Regions from separate parts of the Pseudoalteromonas sp. KAN5 genome, predicted to be linked through region 2. Evidence: predicted binding sites of a transcription regulator. Region 2 holds the regulator's gene; each other region holds the start of a gene.
The links. The regulator FliA, encoded in region 2, starts transcription of late flagellar genes. The targets are predictions, from matches to a motif close to CTAAAGNTNNNNNNNNNNNNGCCGATA.
Positions count from the first base shown of each region.

Region 1: KAN5_RS13910 (DUF5610 domain-containing protein) is a predicted target of FliA. The motif match lies at 1,670-1,696, and genes of this name have one in related genera.
Region 3: KAN5_RS08855 (VC2046/SO_2500 family protein) is a predicted target of FliA. The motif match lies at 4,234-4,260, and genes of this name have one in related genera.

Region 1 covers NZ_AP025589.1:3,106,057-3,112,944, forward strand. Annotated here, with positions in the region: gene murI (glutamate racemase) at 1-455, opposite strand, end outside; gene KAN5_RS13910 (DUF5610 domain-containing protein) at 519-1,640, opposite strand; gene trmA (tRNA (uridine(54)-C5)-methyltransferase TrmA) at 1,806-2,903, shown strand; gene KAN5_RS13920 (VpsP family polysaccharide biosynthesis protein) at 2,923-3,624, opposite strand; gene KAN5_RS13925 (CpsB/CapC family capsule biosynthesis tyrosine phosphatase) at 3,624-4,355, opposite strand; gene KAN5_RS13930 (polysaccharide biosynthesis tyrosine autokinase) at 4,352-6,568, opposite strand; gene KAN5_RS13935 (polysaccharide biosynthesis/export family protein) at 6,590-6,888, opposite strand, start outside.
Region 2 covers NZ_AP025589.1:2,093,164-2,100,051, reverse strand. Annotated here, with positions in the region: gene flhF (flagellar biosynthesis protein FlhF) at 1-1,194, shown strand, start outside; gene KAN5_RS09460 (MinD/ParA family protein) at 1,187-2,047, shown strand; gene KAN5_RS09455 (RNA polymerase sigma factor FliA) at 2,074-2,784, shown strand; gene cheY (chemotaxis response regulator CheY) at 2,825-3,208, shown strand; gene KAN5_RS09445 (protein phosphatase CheZ) at 3,226-3,990, shown strand; gene KAN5_RS09440 (chemotaxis protein CheA) at 4,005-6,209, shown strand; partial or broken gene KAN5_RS09435 (chemotaxis response regulator protein-glutamate methylesterase) at 6,276-6,888, shown strand, end outside.
Region 3 covers NZ_AP025589.1:1,977,397-1,984,284, reverse strand. Annotated here, with positions in the region: gene KAN5_RS08880 (PAS domain S-box protein) at 1-1,758, opposite strand, end outside; partial or broken gene KAN5_RS08875 (ion channel) at 2,006-2,985, opposite strand; gene KAN5_RS08870 (SprT family zinc-dependent metalloprotease) at 3,071-3,802, shown strand; tRNA gene KAN5_RS08865 (tRNA-Tyr) at 3,965-4,049, opposite strand; tRNA gene KAN5_RS08860 (tRNA-Tyr) at 4,098-4,182, opposite strand; gene KAN5_RS08855 (VC2046/SO_2500 family protein) at 4,295-4,816, shown strand; gene KAN5_RS08850 (DUF6172 family protein) at 4,974-5,276, shown strand; gene KAN5_RS08845 (hypothetical protein) at 5,415-6,011, shown strand; gene KAN5_RS08840 (hypothetical protein) at 6,173-6,888, shown strand, end outside.

The DNA.
Region 1 (6,888 bases), 1.0 Mb from region 2:
TCTGCAATATTAACCAACTCTACACTTGCGTATAAATGAACAGTTACATCCTGTGCATACTCTTGTATTAATTGCTGCGTATAAGCACTTTGTACTGTTGCAGGTGTTGCTAATAATGCAATATGCTTTGATTGAGTTATAAGTGTGGCGGGCTTTATTGCAGGAACAACACCTACAATAGGGATACTCGCTAGTTTCCTAACGGCTGACAGTGCGGCTGTTGAAGCGGTGTTGCAGGCGATAACTAAGATATCAACGGTTAATTGATTAACCGTTATGTAATCGAGCAAAGCGCTTAAGCGATTAATGATAGTTTGCTGGCTCTGTTTGCCATAAGGTAAATAAGCATTATCCATAAAATAACTAAATTGCGCTTCAGGGAGCGCACATCGAATATGTTCAAGTACTGTAGTGCCACCAAGGCCAGAGTCAAAAACCAAAATATGTGCAGACAAACTACTCGCCTCGTATTTACTTTAAGCGAAGCAGTTTGCCATGCAGTTAAGCAGAAATAAAGCTTACGCTTCGCTGTCTGTCGCGGCTGAACGTAGCTTATTCATTTGCTCAAACATTGATTTAGTATATTCAACCAATTTGCCAACTTCTTCTTTATCTTGGTTCAACCATTGTAAGATACCCGCAAGCTCATTTTGTAAACCTAAATCACCTGCCTTATTGAAGGCTTCTTTTAAATCATCATTAAATGGGGCTATTTTTTCAGCAACTTTTTTCTCTGGGGCAGGTTTATTTTCTTCATAGCCTTTTATTGCAGCGAAGGTTTTGGTCTGCCTTAAATCCATTGAAAACGCCACCAGCTGTTCATTACCAAGGCTTAGCTCTTGTGCTTGTGCAAACGCCTGCTCTAAATCGCCACCAAAAAAGGTTTGGCTCACATTTTGAAGATCCTCCATTAAGGCATTTATTGCCTCTTGCTCGTCTTCATTTAAATCACCATTGACCGACATACTAAAGGACAGTTCACGTGATTGTGATGATTCACTAGCATAACCTTCGTTTTGACCATTACGTTGATAACTACTTGCTGATTGTTGTTTAAAGGCATCAGCAAAGCTAATCGTCACTTCATCACCCTCTGCAGTGGTAAAATTATATTCTGCATTGTTACTTAAACTTAAGTATTGTGCTTGGCTGACACTGACAGATTCTGGTTTTGGATTAAATAGACTCTCTTCAAACTCATCAAGGCCGCTAAAAATCCCAGCTTTTGATTTTTCAATGCCCTCTTCTATTTCATCATTTAAAACTCCTGTGCCTTTTAACTCTTCATACGCATCATCAATGCCTATTTGCACACCTGTGCGTGCATCACTGAGCATCCCTTTGAGTTTGTCATCATCGGCACCACCGGCTTGTGCTTTTTTAACCGCACCCGTTACAAAATCCAGTACATTTTTGACAATTTCTTCAAAATCGAATAACGGTTTGTCTTTTTTCTCTTCAGCGACAGGTAAACCCAAGGCTTCAGCCATTTTATCGCCTAATACTTTTGCGGCTAACTCCCTACCACGTTGCTGGTAACTATCTTGGGGAGACTGTATTGTAGGTTGCTGTAATGCATCTTTGTTACTGTATTTATTGACATTGTTATTTGGAACAAAGCCAAAGTTACCAATTTTCATGATCCGACTCCTATAGTTGCATTCTTTAGTATCGGCCTAAAAATAAATAACTGAAGCGAAATGTACAAAAAAACAGCACCTTTCATTACGCAAAACTAGACAAATACTCCCTGCCCCCTACAATAGCGCCGATAAATAGCTTAAAGATAGAAGGTAGTGGGCATAATGGCAGTTATTAAGATCGATACATCAATATACGATGCGCAATTAAGCGAAAAAGAGCAGCGTATTATTGCGCAATTCCAACGATTTGGGGTTGAGCAATTAGAAGTATTTGGCTCAGAGCCTATTCACTACCGTCAACGCGCTGAGTTTAGAGTGTGGCATGATGGGGATGATTTATTCCATATTATGTTTGACCAAGCTACCAAAGAAAAAATTCGTGTAGATACCTTTGATCCAGCAGCACCGCTGATTGGCGAAGTTATGCAAGCGATGATCGAAAATTTAAAGGGTTGTGAGATATTACGCCGCAAATTATTTCAAATAGATTATTTATCAAGTCTCAGTGGTGAAATTCTTGTAAGCTTGCTTTACCACAAACCATTAGATGATGAATGGCTAACAGCGATTAAAGCGTTAAAAGTGGCGCTGAGTGAACGCTTTAAAATTGATTTTATTGGCCGTGCCCGCAAACAAAAAGAAGTGTTGGGTGATGACTATGTTACTGAACGTCTAACCGTTAATGGCCAAGAGCTTATTTATCAACAAGTAGAAAATAGCTTCACCCAGCCTAATGCCAAAGTAAATATTAAGATGCTAGAGTGGGCTCAGGATTTATGTAAGCCATTAAAAAATGATTTGCTTGAGCTGTATTGTGGCAATGGTAATTTTTCGATTGCATTGGCAGGCTCGTTTAATCGTGTGTTAGCTACAGAGATCTCTAAGTCATCAGTACACTCTGCTCAATACAATATTGCCAAAAACAAGGTGACTAACTTAGATATTATTCGCATGTCTAGTGAGGAGTTCACTCAAGCGATGAATGGCGAGCGCACTTTTTCACGTTTAGAGGGTATTGATTTAACAAGCTATAACTGCCAAACCATTCTAGTTGACCCGCCACGGTCTGGCATGGATACACTCACTTGTGATCTAGTCGCTAACTATGAAAGCATTATTTATATTTCATGTAACCCAGATACTCTCGAGCGAGACTTAGAGCACTTAACTCGTACTCACGAAGTTAAGCGCTTCGCAATTTTTGACCAATTCCCTTACACCCACCACATAGAATCAGGGGTGTTTTTACAACGTAAGTAACTTAACTTAGCTATTGTGCTTATTTAGCACAATAGCTGTTGTTCACCCATGACCGCTTAACTTCCTCAAACCGACTATCCTTATCAAGGATTAAACACATCAGGGGTAATTGCTGAGACTGTTTTGCAATTTTTAATATCTCTACAAATTTATAACCATGGTGTAGTGCTAGAAGCAAATGTTTAAAAAAATAAACTTTATATTGTGGTTGTAAATTTGACCAGTGCTGAAGCATAATTTCTACCACTGTTTTGTGTACATCAAAGTCATAGGGGCCAACCTCCTCAGCACGAGAAATATAGTTAATTACTCGCTCATCAACATTTTCTAAATATGCTTGAACTCGCGCAAGTTCAATCCAACTTTTTGCCCATGCTTTCCGGTTATTAATAGAGTCGAGCAATAAATCTCTGGCTACCGACAACTCAGATTCAGGTAACCAATGCTGGCTAATGCCAAGGGTGATTATATTAGCTTTGAAATGTAAGTAATGTGGATGCGTTGGATCTTGCATAACCGCGCGGTCAATAGACGATAGCATTGCTTTATAATCACTTTCTTGAAAGGTAAGTGGATCAGATTGCCATGCTTGCAGACTATACAATGAAGAAAAATACCAGGCGTTTGATGTTGCTTTTTGCAAACTCCAATAGCCTACCGCCAGAGCCATACCCATCAAGACGAGGCACTGCAATAAATAAACAGCTCTACGCGTAATCATTATACTGATTTAAATAATGATTGTGTTAAACGCTTAGGATTGCTATAAAAAAGCTCATGGGCGTATGCTAAATCACTGAAACGACAAATGCGCTCGTGGGCTAACGTAAGCATTGGTGGCCGGCGTTTAACGCTATGCATATCAGACGCTACATAAGTAGCTAAACGGTGCGCTAAAATATATTCACTCAGCTGTTGTGCTTGCTCTCCAAAATGACCAAGAATACTACTTGCTGTAAGTTGTAGCTCACAACCTAATTTTTTTAATTGCGCTAAATATGCGACATTTTTTTGAATATCACGATTACGCTCAGGATGAGGGATTACAGGCACTATATTATGTTTCGCTAGCCAACGAATAAAGTTTTCAAAACCAACAGGCATATGCGAATGAGGTAGCTCTAACAGCACATAGTTAACACCATTTACCTGCCCTATAAATGGTAGCTTTTTTTGCTTAACGAGAGGCATCACTTCCAAGTCGAGTCTTACCTCAGCTGCAACTGCCAGCTGTATGTTTATATTCGCTTTCGCAACAATAGCGCAAAAAATATCAAACTTCTGCTTAATCAGCTCTACACTATTATCAAAACGACCAAAATGTATATGCGGCGTTGCTACCAGATGAGTAATGCCATCATCTTGTGCCAATCTTAATAATGCTAAAGATTCAGATATATCCTTAGCACCATCATCAATTTCAGGGAGAATATGACTGTGAATATCTATCATGCCACTTTTTTAGGATCCGATGCAGTGTCGTGTCCATAACCATAGTAGTCATAATAACCTTGGTAGCTACCATCATGATCTTTAGTCACATCAACTTGATTTAATACTACACCAGCAATATTGGCTTTAACTTCAAATAACCGGTCTAAGCCACCTTTGATTGCTTTGATCCGTGTACTATCTGATTTAACAACATAAACAACAGTATCTGCCAGTTGTGCAATCACTAATGGATCACTCACAGCTTGTGTCGGCGGCGTATCTATAACAATGTAATCAAACTGGTTTTTTAATGAGTTAATTAGTTTTGTAAACCGTTCTGATGCAAGTAGTTCCAGCGGGTTACTTGGCACTGGCCCACTTGGCATAATCATAAAGTTTGCTGTTTTATCCGTAAAAATACACTCATCAAGTTTTTCAGTGCCTATGATTAAGTTTGATAAACCGGGATGATAAGCAGGTATATCAAAACGTCTGCATATACTTGGCTTTCTTAAATCGGCATCGATCAATAGCACTTTACCTAACTGGCCAAGCGACATTGCAAGGTTCGCCGAGGTTGTCGTTTTACCCTCCCCCGGGACTGTCGACGTAACAGCTATAACGTGATGATTACGCTCCATTTGTGTCAAAATTAGACCGGTGCGAAATGTTCGTACTGCTTCGGCAAAGTTTTTATAACCATCCTGTAAATAAGCATGGATAGGTAAGTTTGCTTTCTTTGGTAGGCGTACTAAAGGTAATAGCCCTAACATACGGTGCATTAAACGATTTTCAATATCAGCTTTACTTTTTATCGTGTCGTTTAAAGAGTCGAAAATTAATGCCATTATTATTGCAAAACCAACGCTTGCTACAAATGTTAGTAGCACAATCACTTTTTTATTTGGTTTACTTGGGTTAATTGGTGCAAAGGCCCGATCGGTAAAGCGTGCTGCTGCCGAGCTAAAATCACTGGTGACTTCAGTTTCTTTCGAGCGAGATAAAAAACTATTAAAGATAGTTCGATTAGTATCCACCTCTCTTTTAAGCTGATTATAGTCGGTTTCTTTACGAGATATATCTTGATAACGCGCTCTAACATCCGCAACATCTTGCTCAAGTGCTTTAACGGTACGAATAGCACGATTCAGTTCCTTTTCAATCCCTGCCACCAGCCCCATTATCTGCTCATGCAAGTTTTTGGTAACCGTTGCCAACTCCGCTTTAGCTGAAATTATTTTTGGGTGCTTCGGCCCGTACACTTCCCCCAGTTCACTCACCTTACGCTGCGCAAAAACCATCTCCCGTTTTACGTCTTGAATTACACGATGTGAGGTAATTTCAGGCATACTGCCTAAACGTTCAATATTCTCTTTTCCGTATTCGGCAATCACTCGATTAATACTATTTAGATTATTTTTCTCGTTACGGGCCACTACCAATTGCTGTGAGGTTTGCTCCAACTCTTGATTGATCAAGCCAGAAACCCCTTCAATATCTATCAACTCTTGCGATTCACGATACTCTTGCAAACGCGCTTCAGATTCATCTAGCTGAATGCGTAACTCTGATAATCTGACATTTAACCAATCAGATGCTTTTTTTGTAATTCCCATTTTTGCACGCATATTACTGTCGATATACACTTCGCCTACAGTGTTTGCTACTAAGGCTGCAAGTTCAGGATCACTCGATTCAAACGTTATGTGGACAAGTTGAGTTTTTCGAATAGGATTAACGGTCAAGCGAGATTGAAAAGCCGCCACTAGCCCCAGCATTTTCTTTTGCTGCTGCACATCTGTAGCACTTGTATCAGGCTCTTTTTGAGGCAAAAATGGCAATAATTCTTTTAGATAAGTTTTAAACTCACCGCTTAGTGATGGTTTAGAAATAAAGTCGGGATGCTCCGCTAAGTTAAGTTTTTCAATAACCTCACGCGCAATGCTATTAGACTTTAGTACTTCAAATTGAGTTAGGTAATACTCTTTACGAGATGAATCTAAACCATATACTTCTTCAATGCCTATTGCTTTGGTTTGTGAAGACTCAATGAGCAGTGTTGCTGTGGCAACGTACTTTGGTGTTAAAGTCATTGCAAGCATACTGACTGCAATAGTAACAATTAAGGCAAACCCGAAAATAGGCCACTTTTTCTGCTTAATAACACGTAGATATGCCCCAAAATCAATAATATGATCTTGTGATCCCGTAGCCTCACTGCTTTTTCTCATATGTTCCATATACTTATAATCCTAAAATAAACGCTGCTCGATTTTAATGGTATCACCAGCATTCACATTGGTATTTACACCAGCTAAAGCTTCTTGGCTTTTAGACTTTTCTTGTGACAAGTAAATTTTATTTTCAGAAGCCCGCTCAGTCATCCCCCCAGCAAGTGCGACAGCTTGGCTGATAGTCATACCTGGTTGATATGGATATGCACCCGGCTTTTTAACTTCACCATGAATATAAAATGGCCTATATTCAATAACCTGAGCGTACACATTAGGCGCTACCAAGTAGCCATCTTTCAAGCCGACACTGATTAAAT
Region 2 (6,888 bases):
GAGCGCCAATCACCTCGTCCGCGCTCACCTGAGCTTGCCTCAATGTTTAGTCAGTCAGGAATTGACACCGCAACCCAATATCAGCCACAGCAACAAGCACAGCAAACTCGTCATGAGCAACCAACACATAATGATTTTGCTCGTCGTCAGAGTGTAGCTCGTCCAGAGACCCAAGCACATAGCTTAGGGTTTGATGATGAACTTGAAAGTGGCTTTGATGATTTGGATGCCCCAATACCAAGCAAAAACGCAGCCAAAACCGATGAAATCAGCGCGATGCGTGATGAAATGGCTGCAATGCGTCAATTACTTGAGTATCAAGTTTCAGGTTTAATGCAACAAGACTTAGCACGTCGCGATCCAACGCGTGCATGTATGATTGACCGTTTAGTTGGCATGGGGATTGATAGCGAAGTGGCTGAACAAATGGCGTGCTTTATTCCTGATGATGTATCGCGTCAACAAGCATGGCAAGCATTGTTGCAAATGGTTGAAAACCAAATGCATACCACTAATAACGAGATTCTACGCCAAGGCGGCGTTTTTGCACTTGTTGGCCCAACGGGAGTGGGTAAAACAACCACAGTTGCTAAACTTGCCGCTCTGGGGGCACAAAAGTATGGGGCTGATAAAGTCGCACTTATCACCACCGATACTTACCGCATTGGTGCCTATGAGCAATTAGCTACTTATGGCCGTATTATTGGCTGTGGTGTAAAACAAGTTAAAGATGCCAATGAATTAGCTGAAGTTTTATACCATTTACGCAATAAGCGTCTAGTATTAATAGATACCGCTGGCATGAGTCAACGTGATTTACGTTTAACCGAACAATTGAACACGCTAATGCGTAATCAACGAGTTGATATTCGTAACTATCTAGTACTCAGTGCTACAGCTCAAATTAATGTATTGCAAGAAACCGTAAGGCACTTTAAAAAAGTACAATTAAGTGGCTGTATTTTCACTAAATTAGACGAATCGTTAAGTTTAGGCGAGATTATTAGTATAGCGATTCAAAATCGCCTCCCAATAGGGTATCTTACTAATGGTCAGCGTGTGCCTGAAGACATTCGGGTCGCTAATGCAGAGAAATTAGTAAAAAAAGCTGAACAATTGTATTTAAAAAGAACAAAAGCGCAACATTCACGACGTCAAGCAGTAGCGTCAAGCACAGTAGGGATGTATGATTAACACAGTATTAGATCAAGCAAGTGGCCTGCGTAAAATGAGTCAAAACAATAATAAGGGCGTTAAAGTTATCGCTGTCACAGGTGGTAAAGGTGGGGTTGGTAAAACGAACGTCTCACTAAACACTGCGATTGCCTTAGGTCAACTCGGAAACCGAGTATTAGTACTGGATGCCGATTTAGGTTTGGCGAATTGCGATGTAATGCTCGGACTGCGAGTAGAACGTAACCTTTCTCATGTATTATCAGGCGAATGTGAACTCGACGAAATTTTGGTGGAAGGTCCTGCTGGAATAAAAATAGTGCCAGCAACGTCTGGTTCGCAAAGCATGGTCGAACTTTCACCTTCTGAGCATGCTGGTCTGATCCGCGCATTTAGCGAATTAAATACCGAATTTGATATATTGATTGTTGATACTGCTGCTGGTATTTCTGACATGGTGTTAAGCTTTTCTCGCGCAGCCCAAGATGTCATGGTCGTCGTATGCGATGAACCAACTTCTATTACCGATGCTTATGCCTTAATCAAGGTATTAAGCCGTGAGCATGGTGTTTATAAATTTAAAATCGTGGCTAATATGGTTCGCAGCATGCGTGAAGGCCATGAGTTATTTGCAAAACTCTCAAAAGTAACAGACCGCTTTTTGGATGTATCGATGGAGTTGGTTGCCACTGTCCCTTACGATGAGAATATGCGTAAATCAACACGTCGGCAAAAAGTGATTGTTGACTTATTCCCTAACTCCCCTGCAGCAATAGCATTTAAAACATTAGCGACAAAAGCAGTTAAATGGCCTATACCTAATCAACCTTCTGGCCATTTAGAATTTTTCATAGAAAAACTAGTAAACGGCTAACTATGACAGCATCGGTGAATAAAGCGATGGGATATCAATCTACACAAAATCTAAATGTGATTGTTGAACGACATGCCTCACTTGTCAAAAAAGTGGCGTGTCATTTAATCGCTCGTTTACCTGCGAGTGTGCAGCTCGATGATTTGATTCAATCGGGAATGATAGGGCTGATTGAAGCGTCGAAAAATTTTGATGCAAGCAAAGGTGCAAGTTTTGAAACCTTTGCAGGTATTCGTATTCGTGGCGCAATGCTTGATGAAATGCGCCGTGGTGATTGGGCACCTCGTTCTGTACATCGTAATAGTCGTAGAGTAGCTGAGGCAATTAGTGAACTTGAAAGTGAACTTAATCGCGAGCCTAAAGATATTGAAGTTGCTGAAAAACTTGATATTACACTCGATGAGTACCATCATATTCTTAGTGATGTGAACTCCAGCAAAGTACTAGGAATAGAAGATTTAGGGGTTGACGAAGATGTTATTACCCCAGTAGGACATGATTTAGCGCTAGACAAGCCCTTTAATAATGTTAAAAATGAACGCTTTAATAAATCATTGTTAGCAGCTATACAATCCTTACCTGAACGAGATGGGCTAGTATTATCGCTGTACTATAACGATGAAATGAATTTAAAAGAGATTGGACATATACTCGATGTAAGCGAATCGCGTGTGAGTCAGATACATGGTCAGGCGATGATTAAGCTAAAAGCAAAAATCAATGACTGGATAAATTAGTAGTAAGTAAATATAGGTTCAGACCTCACCGGAGGATGTTTTGGATAAAAACATGAAAATTCTTGTTGTTGATGATTTTTCGACGATGAGACGTATTATCAAAAATCTGTTAAGAGATTTAGGTTTTACAAATGTACAAGAAGCTGATGATGGCTCAACAGCATTGCCAATGCTACAAAATCAAGAATTTGATTTTGTAGTAACAGACTGGAATATGCCGGGTATGCAAGGGATTGACTTGTTGCGTGCCATTAGAGCTGATGACAGCCTAAAACATATTCCAGTTTTGATGGTCACAGCAGAAGCTAAAAAAGAACAAATTGTTGCTGCTGCTCAGGCTGGTGTTAACGGTTATATCGTTAAGCCATTTACAGCTGCGACACTTAAGACCAAATTGGAAAAAGTGTTTGAGCGTTTAGGTTAAATAAATAGGAGAGGCTTATGTCAGCACCAGCTGCGCCTCAGATCAGTTTAGAGCAAGCCCGTCAGCTTGTAGTTTACCTTGAAAATGGTGAACAAGATAAAGCTGATCAATTAATTATTGATGCTGCGTCAAAAGAGCAATCAGAATTATTCGCCGAAGTAGGTAAGTTGACACGTCAGCTGCATGACGCGTTGAAAAATTTTGAACTCGACACACGTTTAGCTGATTTGACTACCGAAGCAATTCCTGATGCAAAGCAGCGCCTTAACTATGTTATGGAAATGACAGAGAACGCTGCTAATAAAACCATGGACGCGGTAGAAGCAAGTTTACCTATTGCTCAACAACTCGCTGATGAGATTTCACACATCAAACCAACATGGGATCGCCTCATGAGTCGTGAAATTGAGTTGGGTGAGTTTAAAACTCTCTGTCATAGTTTAGATAAGTTTATGAATAACTCACAAACTAAAACGGATGAACTGCAAGGGCTAATGACCAATGTGTTAATGGCGCAAGACTTCCAAGATTTGACTGGCCAAGTGATCCGCCGAGTGATCGAATTAGTTAGAGAAGTAGAAGACAGCTTGATCCATTTGTTAACGGCATTTGGTAGCCAAGACGATCGAGAAACAAAAATAGTAGCACCAGCCATTGAAAAAATGCCTGCTGAAAATAAAATTGCAGGCCCAGAAGGGCCAATTATTGATAAAGAATCTCGTGATGATGTTGTCTCAGGGCAAGATGATGTAGATGATTTATTATCAAGTTTGGGCTTCTAAGAGGAGATAACGGCATGAGCTTTGAAGTCGATGAAGATATTTTACAGGATTTTCTAGTTGAGGCTGGAGAAATTCTTGAGCTTTTGTCAGAACAGCTGGTGGAGCTTGAAAATAACCCAGATGATACCGAATTACTCAATGCAATTTTCCGTGGCTTTCATACGGTAAAAGGCGGTGCTGGTTTTTTAAGTATGACCGAGCTAGTTGATGCTTGTCATGGCGCTGAAAACGTATTTGATTTATTACGCCAAGGTGTGCGTAAAGTTAATTCTGAGCTAATGGATGTGATCCTACAAGCACTCGATACAATTAACGAAATGTTTGCGACTATTCAAAGTAGAGAAAAGCCTGAGCCTGCAGATCCTGAATTACTTGCCGTTTTACACAAACTTGGTCTGCCTCCGAGTGCAGATGAAATCAGTAGTGCATCACCAATTGACAGTACTCCAGCTCCACAAGTTGATGCTGACGCGATTTTAGATGATGACGACCCATTTGCATTTGATGTTTTATTTGATGGTCAGGTCGAAAACGATACGACTGAAGTGCAAATTGATGAAATTACAGAAGATGAATTTGAAAGTTTACTTGATGAACTACATGGTAAAGGGCAAAGCCCGGCAGCCACAACAAGTTCGGTAAGTAATGATTCATCGAATAGTGATATTACAGATGACGAATTTGATAGCCTGTTAGATGAGTTACACGGTGTTGGTAGCTTTGGTATCGTTAGTAATACGACCAGTAGCCAAGCCGCAGCTTCACCTTCAACACCGGTTGAAGCGCCAAAAACTTCAAGCTCGGATGAGATCAGCGATGATGAATTTGAAGCTCTGCTAGATGAATTGCATGGTAAAGGGAGTGCTCCCCAAGCGACAGAATCAGTACCTGTGTCAGCATCCACACCAACGACTTCATCAAGCGCTAAGCCTGAAGCAAAAGAGCCAGTTCGCACAGAGGTAAGTAAAGAAGTTGAAAAGCCGGCTCCTACAGTAACATCGACAACGGCTCCTGCAACAACAACACCAGCAGCGGCGAAAAAAGCACCACCGGCACAAGCTGATACAACAGTACGTGTTGACACTAAGCGTCTCGATCAAATAATGAATATGGTTGGCGAGTTAGTATTAGTACGTAATCGTCTCGTAAGCCTTGCGACTAACACTGAAAGTGAGGCCATGGGTAAAGCCATTTCCAACCTTGATGTGGTAACTGCAGATTTACAAGGTGCGGTGATGAAAACCCGCATGCAACCGATCAAAAAAGTGTTTGGTCGTTTCCCTCGTGTAGTCCGTGATTTAGCACGTAGCTTGAAAAAAGACATCAACTTGTTATTGGTTGGTGAAGAGACTGATTTAGATAAAAACTTAGTTGAAGCACTGGCGGATCCACTTGTTCACTTAGTGCGTAACTCAGTGGATCATGGTATCGAAATGCCTGATGTGCGTGAAGCGGCGGGTAAATCACGTACAGGTACTGTGACATTGTCAGCATCCCAAGAAGGTGACCATATTTTACTTACCATCCGTGATGACGGTGCGGGTATGGATCCTGAAAAGCTGAAAAAGATTGCTATTAGTAAAGGCGTGCTTGATCACGAACAAGCAGCCCGTTTATCTGATACTGAAGCATATAACTTAATCTTTGCTCCTGGCTTTTCTACTAAAGAGCAGATCTCGGATATTTCTGGCCGTGGTGTGGGTATGGATGTGGTGAAAACCAAAATTACTCAGCTTAATGGCTCTGTGAATATTCAGTCTGAGCTGGGTGTAGGCACAGTTTTAGAAATTAAAGTACCGCTAACGCTGGCAATCTTACCAACATTGATGGTTGTTGTTGGCGAGCAGACATTTGCATTACCGCTGGCTGGTGTAAATGAAATATTTCACCTTGATCTCACTAAAACCAATGTTGTTGATGGTCAATTAACTATCATAGTGCGTAAAAAAGCGTTGCCATTGTTTTACTTAGAACATTGGTTAGTTAAAGGTGCCGATCGTTCTCAGCGCAAAGCACAAGGCCATGTTGTGATTGTACAAATAGGCACACAACAAGTTGGCTTTGTTGTTGATTCATTGATTGGTCAAGAAGAGGTGGTGATCAAGCCGCTTGATGCTTTATTACAAGGTACGCCGGGTATGGCAGGTGCAACAATCACCTCTGATGGTGGTATAGCGCTTATTTTAGATGTGCCTAGCCTGTTAAAGCACTACGCCTAGTCCATTCTTATCTTAACGTGAGAGCTAATTTAGCTCTCACAGATAAAATTTAACAAGAGTATGCCGATGGCAGTTAAAGTTTTAGTTGTTGATGATTCAAGTTTTTTTCGCCGTCGAGTGAGCGAAATACTCGAGCAAGATAAGGATATTGAAGTTATTGGTTTTGCGGTAAATGGCCGAGAAGCTGTGGATAAAGCAAACCAATTACGACCTGATGTAATCACCATGGATGTTGAAATGCCGGTGCTTGATGGGATTAGTGCTGTAAAACAGATCATGGCGGCTAACCCAACACCAATCCTGATGTTTTCTTCACTTACTCGTGATGGTGCAACGGCCACTTTAGATGCGCTTGATGCGGGGGCGTTGGATTTCTTACCGAAAAAGTTTGAAGATATTGCCCGTAATAATGAAGACGCAATTAAGCTATTACAAAATAAAGTAAAAGAAATCGGCCGCCGTCGATTATCACGTTTTAGTCGGCCAGTATCATCAACGCCAGCAGTGCCACCTTCAGGTGCTACGACTTCCCTGCGCTCTACAATTACTCAGCCGGATAGAAGTTTCAACCGAAATACAGCACCAAGTGCTGGTGCTACCGCCTCTATTCGCGCTTCAGGGAAGAAATATCAAGTTGTCGCTATTGGTACCTCTACTGGTGGTCCTGTTGCACTGCAAA
Region 3 (6,888 bases), 120 kb from region 2:
CAGCGAACGAGCGGCATTGTTGACGGTGATCAAATGCTTTTGTTGCTCTTGATCAAGCGGTGTATCCATTAATAAGTCACTAAAACCAATAATAGAGTTCATTGGAGTACGAATTTCGTGGCTCATATTTGCCATAAATGATTGCTTCGCTTGCGCTGCCTCTTCAGCCGCTAATTTGGCTAGTTTTAGCTTATCTTCGTATTCACGACGTTCACTAATATCAACAATAACGCCGTCAATCCAAACCGCTTCACCTTGATTGTTAAACTCAAAGCTGCCTTTTTCAAGCACCCAAATAAGTTTGCCATTACGGTGGCGCAGTCGATATTCAATTGAGTATTGTGATTTATCTGCAACGGCTTGGGCGATTGCTTCATTGATACGATCGGTGTCGTCTTTGAAAATTAAATCACCAAATTCTATATGCTTATTAATAAACTCTGAAGGTACGTAGCCTGTTACTTCATTAATGCTAGGGCTGATAAAAATCATACTCCAGTTTTTATTTAACTCGCAGCGAAATACCACACCTGGCATATTGTCCATCAGCGAACGGTATTGTTGTTCTTTTTCGATGAGATTTTTTTGTAGTTTTCGCTGCTCGGTTAAATCGGTAATAAAGCCAACAAATATTGAGTCCTGACCAGGTTGGGTTGCTTCGCCAATTCCTAAACGAATAGGGAATAAATGGCCATCTTTGTGTTTTGCAAGTACATCTCGATTGATGCCAATGACTTTTCCTAAATCGATGTGACCCGCCTTTGAAAGGTACTCATCATGATGGACGGCAATGTCATCTGCCATCAGCATTTTTACATTTTTGCCTTGTACGTCAGATTGGCGCCAGCCAAAAATATTTTGCGCTGCGTTATTAAAGCTTAAAATGTGACCGCGATGATCAATGGTTACAATGCCATCTATGGCGGTCGATAAAATCGCTTCTAAGCGAGATTCGTTGCCCGTTTTTTCTTCAAGTAACATGCGGTAGCGCACCATGCCATTAATAATCGCAACAACCGCAGTTAAAATAATGGTTGCAAATACCACACTAATGGCAACAAAAGTAAGCTGTGAGCTATCACTACCATCACCAATTAATGGCGAAGTTGCGACAAATCGCGTAGCGGCCATCCCCATGTAATGCATGCCTGCAACTGCAAAACCTAAAATGGTGGCACTGAGCAATCGTGTTTGCGCAGCAGTAAAAGATGGAAAGTACTTACTGATATTAAAACGCGAATATAAAGAAATGAATGCCAGTACTACAGCGACTATGATTGATAGCCCAAATGTCAGTGGGTCGTAGCGTAACAAAGGACTTAATTGCATGGCAGCCATACCGCTGTAATGCATAGTGCCGATGCCAGCGCCAAGTAGGATAGATGGTATTATTAAACTAGCAATTGTATTGTTGCTTTTAACAAGTAATGATCCAGCTGCTAAGCAAGCGAAAAATGCAGGAATGAATGAGAATAAAGTGAGTATTGGATCATAACTAATATTTGTACAGAGTGAGAATGCGAGCATGCCAATAAAGTGCATACTCCAAATACCGCCAGCTAACACTAAGGAAGCTGTGGAGTTGGCCAATCTTTGATAACTTTTAAAGCGTGTTTCTTTAGCGAGATCAATTAGGTAAGCTGCAAAAAATGCTGCAAAAATAGCAGTTAAAACAGACAGTGTTACTAGGAACGGGTCATATACACCATTGATAATAAGGCTAGGATCTTGATCTGTAATAAAAAAAGCTGAAAGCATAACGGCTCAATTTAGTTTATTTCAGCGCTTAACGCTATCTGAAATTTATGTTGATAAAAGTTTAAATGCATGTGAGTTGCTTAGTTGTTATTTACATTTTCAACTATAAAATTTAACAAAATTAAAATCTTTGTAAAATCAAGTTACTAAGTTTTATTGGGCATAATGATAGCACTATTTATAACCAATTTTATAGCGACTATTTATCACTAACTAGTGATTTTTTTGTTTGTAAAATAGTCACCAGTTAACGTGTCATCCGTTTCACAAATACCACAACGAACAGCGCCAATGAAAAACTACCACAAAATGCTTCTATTGCGGCAATTAAGCGCGAAAAACCGACAGGTGTTATATCGCCATAGCCTAAAGTTGTAAATGTAACCACGCTAAAATAAACGCTATTTAACAGCGCTGATAAATTATCGCCCAATGATGCCCCAGTATTTAGCTGCATTAATCCTCTGGCATCCATCACGCCAAAGATAAAATAACACAGGGCACAGCAGATGATTAGTGACAAACTAAAGCGGATCACGTTTTCGGGCTTTTCGCCGTAGCCGCATAACATATCAATAAAGCTTGATGCCAACCGTTTTTTTGAGCCTTTAGGGTATTGCGCATGCCGCATCCTTAGCTCTTTATAAGTGAAATTGCCAGCCAATTCAAATAACCCTTGCTGCTCAGATGCTTTTCGTAAATTACGAAATATCTCTTCAGATTGTTCAAATAGGTCAAGTGCTGCAGTACGGTCGGCATCTTTTAACGCGGCTTTGGCTTGTTTTTCTTGTAATAATTCAGTGCCTAAATCTATGTTATCTATACGAGTGTTGTTGAGCTTTATACCCAACAGGTTAGTGTCTTGTAAATTACAATAATGTAGGCTGGCATCATGTAAAGTGGCTTTCATGAGCGAGCTGTGAGCTATTTTATTATTAAATAGGTGAGCGTGTGTTAACGTTGCGCGATAAAAATTGCTGTAGGATAAATCAAAGCCATCTTCATCATCCTGCTTTATTAAGCTAAGTCCGGTTAGGTTGGCGCGTTGTAATTGTAACCCTTGTAATAATCCTCCTTTTTTGCATAGCGTTCTAATTTCTGGGTGAGATCTAAACCTGACTTATCAAACTTTCCATCATGCCAAAAGCAGAAGCCTGAACCCATGTCAGTTTCTTGGCAATTATGGCCATCAGGAGAAGTATAATTACAACAAGGCTTATCTGGCATCTGTGACGTCGCTTTATTTAATTCCACTTAGTTATAGATTAGCAGTTATTTCGCGAGGTAATATAGCCACCCTGTAATTAGTTAAATGACTGTCGAACAGTTACAAGAGTCAGGTTTGTTTGAATATAAGTTAAAGCGTAGTCGTCGCCGCAAAACCGTGGCTATTAAAGTCCAGCAACAGAGTGTGACAGTGTATGCCCCTGTAGGGGTTGCTATTGAGGAGCTTGAGGGCTGGTTAGTGAGTAAAAGTGGCTGGATAAATGAGCAGCTCTATAAGCAAAGTCAGTTGCTTGATACACGCCAGTATCTTTTAAAAGATAATAGAGTTCTTGTTTTTGATCAGCCTATAACACTGGTGTATGGCACTGGAACACGTTGTGAGTGGCGCTTAGATAATAATCAGGTGCAGCCAACTTTGCAGTTAAATTTATCTCGACGTGTTAAACACCAGCACGCTATGTATCAAAGCCTGATTGAAGCTTTTTTACATGAGCAACTAGAAAGTTATATAGAAATGCGAGTACAACAGTATTGTATAAAAATGGCAGAGGCATTACCAAGCAGTATTCGTATTCATACTTATAAACGTCGTTGGGGGAGTTGTAATCGACGACGGGCGCTGACCTTTAATTTGTTACTTGCTAGTGCACCTCACACGATTATTGACTATGTGATTGTGCATGAACTTGCCCATTTAAAGTATTTAAATCATAGTGCTGCGTTTTGGCAGCGAGTAGGTGAGTTTTACCCTGAATATAAGCAAGCAACAACCTGGCTCAAAGAGCATGGTGCGGGTTTACAATGGGTGATTGAATAGCGTTAGGTTATTACAGATAAATGGAGTGATAACAAGGCATAAATTTTGACATCTAGTTGTTCTACATGAAAAATTTATAACGCAGATAGCGCTTTATTTAGCCCGCTAGAATGGTTAAATATTTAAGTCGATTGGTATAAGGATAATACTTGAGAAGAAAAGTGGTGGAGGGAGCTGGATTCGAACCAGCGAAGGCTGAGCCGTCAGATTTACAGTCTGATCCCTTTGGCCGCTCGGGAACCCCTCCACACTAATTTTGTTACATTTGACCCCACTTAACTGAGCGATAGAAAAGTGGTGGAGGGAGCTGGATTCGAACCAGCGAAGGCTGAGCCGTCAGATTTACAGTCTGATCCCTTTGGCCGCTCGGGAACCCCTCCAATGCAACGGCGCTGATAATAGCAAAGTGAGTATTTAAGTAAAGAAAAAAGCTAAAGAAATAGCAAATAATGCCGATAAATATCTATTCCCTACTTTAATCGGCTAAAGTCTATGCAAATCGATGATTTGTTAATCACAGAGAGTCAACTTAATAATCGTCTTGCCAAAAGTGTGAGTGAATCACGCCGTGGTGAGTTTGCATTATTATTGGCAATGCTCTCACATGATGCGCTCGATTTTAGTCAGTTTCATTTACCTAAGACGTCCGTTGATACTCATGCGACAACACAAAGTGAAACTCAATTACGCAAATACTTAGGGGCAGGTCCTGAGCAAGCACTGGCACCTGCGCAATTTGATATGCTAATTGGGCAACATAATGCGCAGCGATTACAGCAAGGGGGGATGGCGGATATTCGTTTACGCTCATGCCTTACACCTGAGCCATTAGTGATCCGCGATGATAAAAACCATATTCCACTGCTAGTAATTGATAACTGCGAACCCGTTGTACGCAAGCGTCATTTAAATAAAGAAAGCCAATTAGATCACCCACAAATGGATGCAGTTGCATTCTACGATAGCCTTAATAATGACGATCTCCATCAACCCTTGCACCTTGCACAGGCGTGATGTTAGGCTGATATCATTATCAGCAAGCAGATTTATTTACTTTCGGGTAAAAAAAGCATCCAAAAACTAAATGCAATTGCTATAATGACCGAAATGGCATTTCCAACTTACTTGGTGTAAATGTCATCATCATTAAATCAAGGTAATTAGGAACGTAATGAAGAAAACATTCACGCTGAATCATGAGAAAATCAAATACCCACGTATGGTAGATGCTGCAAAGCATGAAGTTAAAAAGTATTTGAAAAGAGAGCGTAACAAAACATTGCCAGTTGATGCTGATTACTGGGCATTTGATTGTAAATTTGGCAACACGGCCGAAGATGCACAAGTAGTACATGTTGCTGAAATCAGTAATTCAATTAGCGAGATTGAAAAGCAAGGCTTAGAATCTTTCTATGTTGAAATCATTGCGCGAGCTGCGCAACGTCAAGTGCAAGATTTTGATGATGAAGTTTAAAAGTAATTGATTTACTAAAGAATGGGCTGAATAGCCCATTTTTTGTGTCAAAAATAACCTAATAGGTACAGACTTTACGATCAAAATACTGCAAACTAGCCCTAAGACTGGATAAGAAAAACAATAAAAAGGATGCATATGCTTTACCCGCTACTAGTGGCTTTATATAGTTGTGGCGTACTAGTTACTACGTCATTACCGCTAAGTGCACAACACAATTGCCCCACGAGCTTGAAAGTCAACTCTGTTGTACAAAACGATTGGCATTACGCAACGGATGCCATTGGTAGCAGTGTACAAACAAAATCACAACTGATTAATGATGATCATATTTGGATCCAGTTTTCTCGTGTGCCACGGTTAAATGCTAAAAGTAATTCATGGGTTGAATTGATTTATGATTTACCAAATAAATCATTGGCAGCGGTGGCCACTATTGCACTGGAATATAAAAGCAGTACCGGCTTAGTCGTTAAATTGTCACAGCAAGATTATGGTGGGCTGGGGGATAAAAGTTATGCTCATTATCAACATAAGTTAGCGCCAGCTGATAATTGGACAACGCGGTGTTTTACATTAGATGATTTTTCGCGTCCTAGTTGGACACCTGTTGAATCAATTGATGTAGGTATGATACTGGAACATATCAATGCAATTTATTTAGTGCCGGATCTAACCGATGAGCACGGCGGCACAGCTACGATAAGTGTAAAATCCCTAACCTTGCTCCCTTAGTTTTTTGCAAGCTAAATTTATTGCACCGCACTATGCACGCACGTGGTGCAAAATAGTTTGTTATTATTTATAAAATAACATAGTGCATTGATTTTTATGTTTTTTTAAAGTTGGTTCTGTAATTGCTTTGGATCCTAATAATGTAGTTAGGAGCTCCAATTATGGCCAGAATGAGTTACATCAGTAGTGTTGAGCGTTATCAAGAGTATCAACCTGTTATTCATGAATTACTCGATTCAATTTTAGCAAGCCTTGCCGATGGCGTTAAAAAGCAACAAGATAACCGTCATTTAGTGGCTCAATATCCATTTTTGGAATTGCAGTATTGTTTAGATAAAAACGGGGTGCAGTTGGGCAACAATGTTTGTTTTAAACGCCAGTATATGAAAACCTTAAACAATCGTGGTGACGCACAAGATTTAAGTGAACGCCCTTATTTTCAAGATATTCAACAGCAATCACAAACTCGTTTTACTGCGCCCTATATCTCGATAGCGACAAATCACTTATGTATATCAGCAGTTAAAGCGCTTGATCACCCTCATGGCGAGCAAGCGTATTTAGTTATTGATGTATGCTTAACTCAATTAATTGAGTTTATTATGGGGGATCGTACTCGCGCAAATATGACGCCATTTTTTAAAGCTGGCTATGGCATTATTGTTAGCTGCTTATTTTGTTTAGTATTATTTTTACTTTATCGGGTATTTGGCGATATTTATAATTTACTCTTTACCACGTCGTTAGCAGAGGATCCGCTTGAGCCATTTAGTATTATTATTTTTATTACTTTAGCGTTAGCAATATTCGATTTGGGTAAAACTATTCTAGAAGAAGAAATTCTGATGCATAAAGACATCTTTAGGCACAGCTCTAC